2 regions of the Streptococcus sp. HMSC061E03 genome follow, and region 2 is predicted to be linked to the other one. Evidence: predicted binding sites of a transcription regulator. Region 2 holds the regulator's gene; the other holds the start of a gene.
What was found. The regulator CtsR, encoded in region 2, represses protease genes until heat stress. The targets are predictions, from matches to a motif close to TTGGTCAAAAAAGGTCAAANA.
Positions count from the first base shown of each region.

Region 1: a site for CtsR is predicted at 2,250-2,270, ahead of HMPREF2917_RS06185 (ATP-dependent Clp protease ATP-binding subunit). Genes of this name have one in related genera too.

Region 1 covers NZ_KV812784.1:1,223,076-1,227,291, forward strand. Annotated here, with positions in the region: gene HMPREF2917_RS06170 (HAD-IIB family hydrolase) at 44-817, opposite strand; gene HMPREF2917_RS06175 (bifunctional methylenetetrahydrofolate dehydrogenase/methenyltetrahydrofolate cyclohydrolase) at 831-1,685, opposite strand; gene HMPREF2917_RS06180 (DUF1797 family protein) at 1,851-2,081, opposite strand; gene HMPREF2917_RS06185 (ATP-dependent Clp protease ATP-binding subunit) at 2,330-4,216, shown strand, end outside.
Region 2 covers NZ_KV812797.1:212,661-216,876, forward strand. Annotated here, with positions in the region: gene HMPREF2917_RS08740 (ATP-dependent Clp protease ATP-binding subunit) at 1-1,730, opposite strand, end outside; gene HMPREF2917_RS08745 (CtsR family transcriptional regulator) at 1,731-2,195, opposite strand; gene HMPREF2917_RS08750 (alpha-L-fucosidase) at 2,412-4,216, opposite strand, start outside.

The sequences.
Region 1 (4,216 bases), on a different contig from region 2:
ATTTCTAGCGAAAAAGGAGAAGCCACGACTCCCCCTCCTTCTTTTATTTTCCTCTGAATTCTGCAAAGACTTGCAAGATCTTAGCAGCCACAGCTTGTGGTTGATTTTGTTTGGCTACCAATTGATCATCCGCATAAGGCCGAAGGGCTGGAAAATCACCAATTTGAACTGCATAAAGAGCTTTTTCAAAGAGCTCGATATCATTTTGATCATTGCCAAAAGCCACGAAATTCTCTCCGCAGAGTTCTTCTACTGTTGTCGCTTTATGCGTGTCTGCTGGATTGAGATAGATGCATTTTTCATGCGCATGATAGCGGATATGGGCCTTATCTGTCTTTTCGATCCGCTCGATAATCTCATCCACGAGCTCCTCATGGCCACCCATATAGATCACGACCTTAATCGGATCTGTCAGCTCCTCTAATGAACGATACTGGGCTTTCTTGAGGGGATCTACATTAGCAACAAAGGGAATCTTTTCCAAAATCTGTCCGCTATAATCAAAGGTATCATCCACAAAAAATGGTAGATTGTAATGGCGACAAAAGCCAAGGACTTCCCGATACACATCCTTGTCCAATTGGTCCTCATATACTAATTGCCCCTGACGATAGGCCAATCCACCATTTAAACCAATCACGAGTTGCTGACTCAATGGGTCCCCTAAAAGGCCCAAGCAGTCCCGGTAAGAACGTGCAGAAGCAAAGGCAACTTCATGGCCAAATTCTTCTGCTCTCAATAAGACCTGTTTGATTTCATCATCGATTGTGACACCATCGAATGACAGGGTTCCATCTAAATCAAATACAAACTTCATCTTGTTCACACTTTCATTTTTTTAAGGCACGAACAGCTGCTTCGTAGGTCTGCTCCATCAGCATGGTGACGGTCATAGGCCCAACCCCTCCTGGTACCGGGGTAATATGACTGGCCAAAGGGGCAACGGAGTCAAAATCGACATCCCCACACAATTTGCCATTCTCATCGCGATTCATTCCGACGTCAATAACGACGGCGCCTTCTTTCACGAAGTCTGCTGTTACAAATTTCGCACGACCGATTGCAACAACCAAGATATCTGCTCTTCTAGCAATTTTAGGCAGATGATGGGTCCGAGAATGGGTCAAGGTTACCGTCGCATTTTTAGCGAGGAGCAACTGCGCCATTGGTTTTCCAACGATATTGGAACGACCAATCACGACTGCTCTCTTCCCTTCTAGATCAATCCCGTACTCTTTGAACATCTCCATGATACCAGCGGGAGTCGATGGCACCATGAGAGGATTTCCAGCCCACAAGCGTCCCATATTCAATGGATGAAAGCCATCCACATCTTTTGTCGGATCAATCGCTAAAAGTACTGCATCCGCATCGATATGCTTAGGCAGTGGCAACTGCACTAAAATCCCATGCCAAAGGGGATCTTGATTGTAGTGTTCGATCACTTCTAATAATTCAGCTTGGCTAATACTTTCAGGAAGTCGTCTCACTTCACTCCGAAAGCCTGCCGCAATAGCAGAACGCTCTTTATTTCTTACATAGATTTTGCTAGCTGGATTATCTCCTACCACGATTACAACGAGACCAGGCACAACCCCTGTCTCTTCTTTTAATCGTACTGTTTTCTTCGCAATCTCACCCTGTAATTTTGTAGCGAGCGCCTTCCCATCAATGATTGTCGTCATGTCAATTCTCTTTCTAGTCAAGTAATGAAAATAGTCCTCTCTATTATAGCAGATTTCAACTCTCAAACCTAACTGTTCCTAATTAGAATTTCTTATAGACGAAAACTATAGCCAGATGGACAAAAAATGAGCTTGAGACCACCCCAAACTCATCCACACAGCTGCTTAGTAAAGCAATTCATAAATTTCCATTGCAATTAAATCAATGCTATCAAATGTATAGGTTTCACGCGCTTCAACATCACGAAGTGTAAAGGTTGAACCTTCTTCTTCATTGTGGTTGTAGGCTACTTCAGCGACAACAACACCGTCACGTTCAAAATTACGTTTCAAGTTTCCACCGTCTTTTGTCATCGTCTCCAAACGGTTGATAATCCGTACTAAATGTGATTCCATTTTATTTCTCCTCTTTACTTTCTACTCTCCTATTTTATCATAAAAGAGAAAGCTCTTCCAATAAAAATTCACATTTTTCCATTGATTTGCTCTCTTCTTCACTCCTTAGCGACATTCCGTAGCAAATTCTTGCAAACTTCTAGAATACTGATATAATGAAACTATAAATCTTTGACTATTTTTGACCTTTCAAAAATAGGCTCGTCTCTTGATGGAAAACCATCAAAAACCTACTGTGAGGTATGTATATGCTTTGTCAAAATTGTAAAATAAATGAATCAACCATCCATTTATATACAAATGTAAATGGACGTCAGCAGCAAGTAGACCTCTGTCAAAATTGCTATAAAATTATGAAAACAGACCCAAATAACAGCTTCTTGAAAGGCATGACCCAACGGAGCCAACTCACTGGAGATCCTTTTGAAGATTTCTTCAATAACCTTGGAAACTTCCAAAGTCCGCAAGAACCTCAAACCCCTCCAACTCAATCCGGAGGCAGTTATGGAGGTGGCGGCTACGGCCAAAACAATAACCGTGGTGGTGGTCAAGACCCCCGTCAAGCACGCCCTCAAAAGCCAAAAGGACTGTTAGAAGAGTTCGGCATCAATGTCACAGAAATTGCCCGCAAAGGGGATATTGACCCTGTCATTGGCCGTGACGAGGAGATTATCCGTGTCATCGAAATCCTCAACCGTCGAACCAAGAACAATCCGGTTCTGATTGGAGAGCCTGGGGTCGGAAAAACTGCTGTTGTGGAAGGCCTGGCTCAAAAAATCGTCGATGGCGACGTTCCTCATAAATTGCAAGGAAAAGAAGTCATCCGCCTAGATGTCGTGAGCCTCGTTCAGGGCACAGGCATTCGTGGTCAATTCGAAGAACGCATGCAAAAATTAATGGATGAAATTCGTCAACGCGAAGATGTTATTCTGTTTATCGACGAAATCCATGAAATTGTTGGCGCAGGATCAGCTGGCGAAGGCAATATGGACGCTGGAAATATCCTTAAACCAGCCTTAGCGCGCGGAGAACTCCAATTAGTCGGTGCTACTACCCTCAATGAATACCGTATCATTGAAAAAGATGCGGCCTTAGAACGTCGGATGCAGCCCGTTAAGGTCGATGAACCAACGGTTGAAGAAACCATCACCATCCTCAAGGGCATCCAGAAAAAATACGAAGACTACCACCACGTCCACTATACAGACGGGGCCATTGAAGCGGCAGCTATTCTTTCAAACCGCTATATCCAAGATCGCTTCCTGCCAGACAAGGCCATTGATTTGTTGGATGAAGCAGGGTCTAAGATGAACCTAACCCTAAACTTTGTGGATCCAAAAGTGATCGACCAGCGCTTGATTGAAGCGGAAAATCTCAAAGCTCAAGCGACACGCGAAGAAGACTTTGAAAAAGCAGCCTACTTCCGCGATCAAATCGCGAAATATAAGGAAATGCAGGGTCAACATGTCACCGATCAGGAAACCCCTGTCATCAGTGAAAAAACTATTGAACACATCATTGAACAAAAGACCAATATTCCTGTTGGCGATTTGAAAGAAAAAGAACAGTCTCAATTGATCAATCTGGCTTCTGATTTGAAAGCTCATGTGATCGGTCAAGATGATGCAGTAGATAAAATCGCGAAAGCCATTCGACGCAATCGTGTCGGCCTAGGATCTCCAAATCGACCAATCGGAAGCTTCCTTTTTGTCGGACCAACCGGTGTCGGAAAGACCGAATTGTCTAAACAATTGGCGATCGAGCTCTTTGGCTCTGCAGATAATATGATCCGCTTTGATATGAGCGAATACATGGAAAAACATAGCGTAGCGAAACTAGTCGGAGCTCCTCCAGGCTATGTTGGCTACGATGAAGCTGGACAACTAACGGAAAAGGTCCGTCGCAATCCTTACTCTCTCGTGTTGTTAGATGAAGTGGAAAAAGCCCATCCAGATGTCATGCACATGTTCTTGCAAGTCTTGGATGATGGCCGTTTGACAGATGGTCAAGGCCGTACCGTTAGCTTCAAAGATACCATTATCATCATGACCTCTAATGCTGGAACTGGCAAAGCTGAGGCCAATGTTGGTTTTGGAGCCGCTCGCGAAGGTCGCACCAACTCCGTACTTGGAGAA
Region 2 (4,216 bases):
ATATCAAAACGGATGAGGGCCGATTCATCATCAAACAAAACTTCCGCCAAAGCTTTGGCTAGCTCTGTTTTTCCGACACCGGTAGGTCCTAGGAACATGAAAGAACCGATCGGACGTTTATTGCTACGGATACCTGATTGATTGCGTCGAATAGCCCGACTGATACTCGAAACCGCTTGGTCTTGACCAATCACGCGCTTGTGCAATTCTGCTTCTAAGTTTAGGTACTTCTTGGCATCGGTTTGGGTCAGTTTTTGAGTTGGAATACCGGATAATTGGCTCAAGGTCACCAAGACATCTTGGTCAGTGACTTCTTTTTTGTAGACAATGGGAGCGGCCTCTACTTCTAAGAGCTGGGCTGCTTTCTTCCACTTGCCGTCCATCAAGGCCCGGTCTAAGGCGGTCAACTCTTCTTTTACGTGACCGTTGGAATCGCGGTTTTGTACGGTAGCTGCCGCTTCATCCAATAGATCAATGGCTGAATCTGGCAATTGACGACTAGTCAAATAGCGGTGGGCATATTTGACAGCTGTTTCGATCGCTTCATCGGTAATGGTCACATGATGGTGGTCCTGATAAGTCTCTTTCAAGCCTTGGAGAATTTGGATGCTATCTGCAACACTTGGCTCTTCAATGGTGACTTTCGCAAAACGCCGAGAAAGGGCTGCATCTTTTTCGATATGCTTTTGGTACTCATCTTGAGTCGTTGCTCCAACTGTACGCAAGGTTCCCCGTGCCAGGGCTGGTTTTAGAATATTGGCTGCGTCTAAGGTCGAATCAATACCGGATCCTGACCCCATAATGGTATGCAGTTCATCGATAAAGAGAATCACGTGACCGTCTTCTTCGATGTCCTGGATGATATTGTTCATCCGTTCTTCAAAGTCCCCACGGAAGCGCGTCCCTGCAACGACATTCATGAGATCCAATTCTAAGACACGCATCTGTGCGATTTCAGCTGGAACATTGCCACTAGCGACCCGCTGAGCCAGACCTAAGGCAAGGGCGGTTTTTCCGACCCCTGCTTCTCCCACCAATACAGGATTGTTCTTCGTCTTGCGGCTGAGGATTTGGATCATGCGTGAAATCTCTGCATCCCGACCAATCACAGGCTCAAGCTGGCCTGCACGCGCCATTTCTGTCAAATCACGGGTATAATCTTCAAGACCTCCACTGGTGCTTGGGGGCATGCCCATCATATTTCCCATGGTTTGGCGGTTAGGGTTTTGGGCGCGATAGAGACTCCGAATGGCTTTAATATCATTCTTGTCCCAGCCTGCCTTGTCTTCTAAATTCTTGCGAAGGGAGGCAATAGGAACTCCCTTGTCTTGCTCTGTAAAGGCAAAGCCAGCAAACTCCATGACTTGGCTCGCCAAGGTCCCACGGTCTGCTAGAAGAGAGAGGAGCACATGCTCTGTTCCCAAGGTCTTGGCATGAAGGACCTGGGCAATCTCTCTTGCGTGTTTCATAATGGCTTCCATCCGATAAGAAAATGGAAAGATTTCATACCGATTGTCGCTTTGAAAAGCTTGGCCTGTAATATGCTCCGCTGCATCCTGAAACTCATCGATCTGCATAGGATAATCGTTCAGTACAGAACCTGCCACGCTATAGGGATTATTGGCCATAGCCGTCAGGAGATGCCAAGTATCTAAGGTATGCCCCTGATAGTGGCCTGCTAGTATTTGGGCCGCTTCTATACTTTCTAACAGTGCTGTTGAATAGTTCATCTAGTCGGTATTTCCTTTTCTATCTACTTGTTGAATGATTTTTTTCAGCATCGTTGCTCGTAGGATGAGAGCATCTCGACCTAGGACCTCATCGGAGGTCGTCGCAAGCAACAGCTGCGTTTCACGTTTTGTCAATAATTTTTCTTCATAGAGCATCTGGAGGATATCATTAAAGACCTGCTGGCTGATGGTCTCTCCAATATTGGCTGCCAAGTCTTGGAGCATCTGATGGTGATCTGAAAACTGGACCTTGCCAATGCGGATATAGCCCCCACCACCGCGCTTGCTCTCTACAATATAGCCTCGACTCTCGGTAAAGCGAGTCTTAATGACATAGTTAATCTGACTGGGTACAACCTGAAAGACATCGGCTAACTCACTTCTTTTGAGCTCTGCCATGCCAGCTTGAGCCAGCAAGGCCTTGATATAAGCTTCAATGCTATCAGATGTGTTCTTATTTGCCATGATGCTCCTTTCTGGCTTGTTTTTTTCTAGATGGATGCTCTGTTCTTCGCCCATAAAAAATGGTCTTGGAGTGTTCCTTCTCATCATTGACCTTATTTGACTATTATACAATTTTTACGGCTGTAAATAAAGCAAAGACTCCATGGAAATAGGAATCTCTTAAGAAGGCAAAACAAAAGAGGCTAGTGAGAACTAACCTCTTATGCGAAGAAGGAGCTACTCTTTGCGACGAGCGAATTTGGCGCCTCCGCCCAAGAATCCTAGACCAAGAAGACCTAACCAAGCAAACAATCCACTTTGTTTTGTACCGGTTTGAGGAAGTTTTCCTTCCGATTGTAGAGAAGGACTTTTAACCACTTCTTTTTCCGGATGGTCTGAAGTCGAAACAGAAACTGCTTCTGGGGTTTTCGGTTGCAAGAGAACAGGTCTTCCTTTTTCTTTTTTGTCTTCAGCTTGAGAAAGAGTCATAACTTCTGGTTGCACCTTACTTGGGGTGACAGGAGTGGTTGGAGTCGGCATATCAGCTATCAACGGACTTTTTTCCGCTTCCTTCGTTCCGACTTCTGTGATCTGGTCCTGGGCCTCCACTTCGACAAAGGCATCGACTTCTGTCCGAATTTCTTTGCCTTCTTCTTGTCGAACCTCGATCAATTTCAACCGGCGTCCGACCTTTCCTGCTTGAAGGATCCGGCTTTCGCCCTTGGCCAAGTCCTTGTTCTCACGTGTTTGACTCTCAAATGGAATCTCCTCCGCTTCGATGAGAAGTTCTGGCTTTTCAAGAATCAAATCCCGAATACCTTCTTCTGGCCGTGTCTGCGTCAGGGGTTCATAATTGTGAGCATCTTCTAAGATGGTTTCAAGGGCTTCGACTTGATTAGCTGCAGCAACCAAATCTGGCCGCTCTTGATCCAACAACTGAGTCAAGTCCGTCAATTGTCCTTGAACCGTCGGTTTGAGATCTGCTTTCAAGCGATCGAGAGAAGTAGCCTTGATCTTTTCTACTCCTTCTCTGATGATCTGTTGCAGCTCTTCTTGACTGAGCAACTGACTATCTTTCCCTGAGAGGACAAATCGGTCCACCTGGATGGCTCTGGATGACTGAGGGTCATTGAGGGCTGGATCCAGATGCAAGCGTAGCTGGTGGTAGCCTTTTGCTAGGCCTTGCAGATTGACCAAACTCTGGTCGAGCTTGCGTTGATCTCCGTAGCCACTGAAATAATGATCGCCGTCGATCTCATAATCATGGCCACGCCCTTCTTCGAAGGCCATTTCTTTCCCATCCAAAGTGACGCTGTAGAGACCATGACTTGGATCAACCACTCCTCGGACCTCCACGCCTGTGCCCTTAAAGGTAATGGTCACTTCAATGTGTTTCTTGCCTTCCTCATCGGACACTTGGTTAAAGCTGGACCAAGATTCTGTGCCATTTGAGAAGTCTTTGTTGTCTGTCTCATGATGCCAGCCTTGGTTATAGTGCAGTTTTGGATCTTGGTCATCCACTTCTTTGCGATTTTCTGGCAACTGGTCTTCATTCATCACTTGAACTGTCAGTTCTGGAATAAAGCCGACCAAGCTTCCTTGATCCGGATGCAACAATTTGACCTTAAAGTCATAGACATCGGTCGCTTTTCCTGCAAAATCAATGGTTGGAACTTGGACTGTTTTTTCTGTCTCGCCATCTGCGAACTCAAGGGTGACGTTGGTATCTTTATAGACCTTGCCATGAACCCCTGTTCCTGGTTCTGTGATCAATTTCAGACCGGCACTTCCTTTAGAGCCACCTTTTCTCTTGACGACGACTTGCGCTGGGTCGCCTTTCTTAACAGCTAGGATTGGCTGGGCAAACTCAAAGATCCCCTTTTCTTGGTTATTGAGGGCATAAATCCCTTCCGTTGCGATCGCATCTCCCTTGCTATTGACCAAGGTCAAGGTGTGAGATCCTGCTGTCAAATCCGGTGTTTCATAGACCTTTTGGCTACGTTTGCGGCTTGGGCTTTGGGTATTGACGGTCGCTAGCTTTT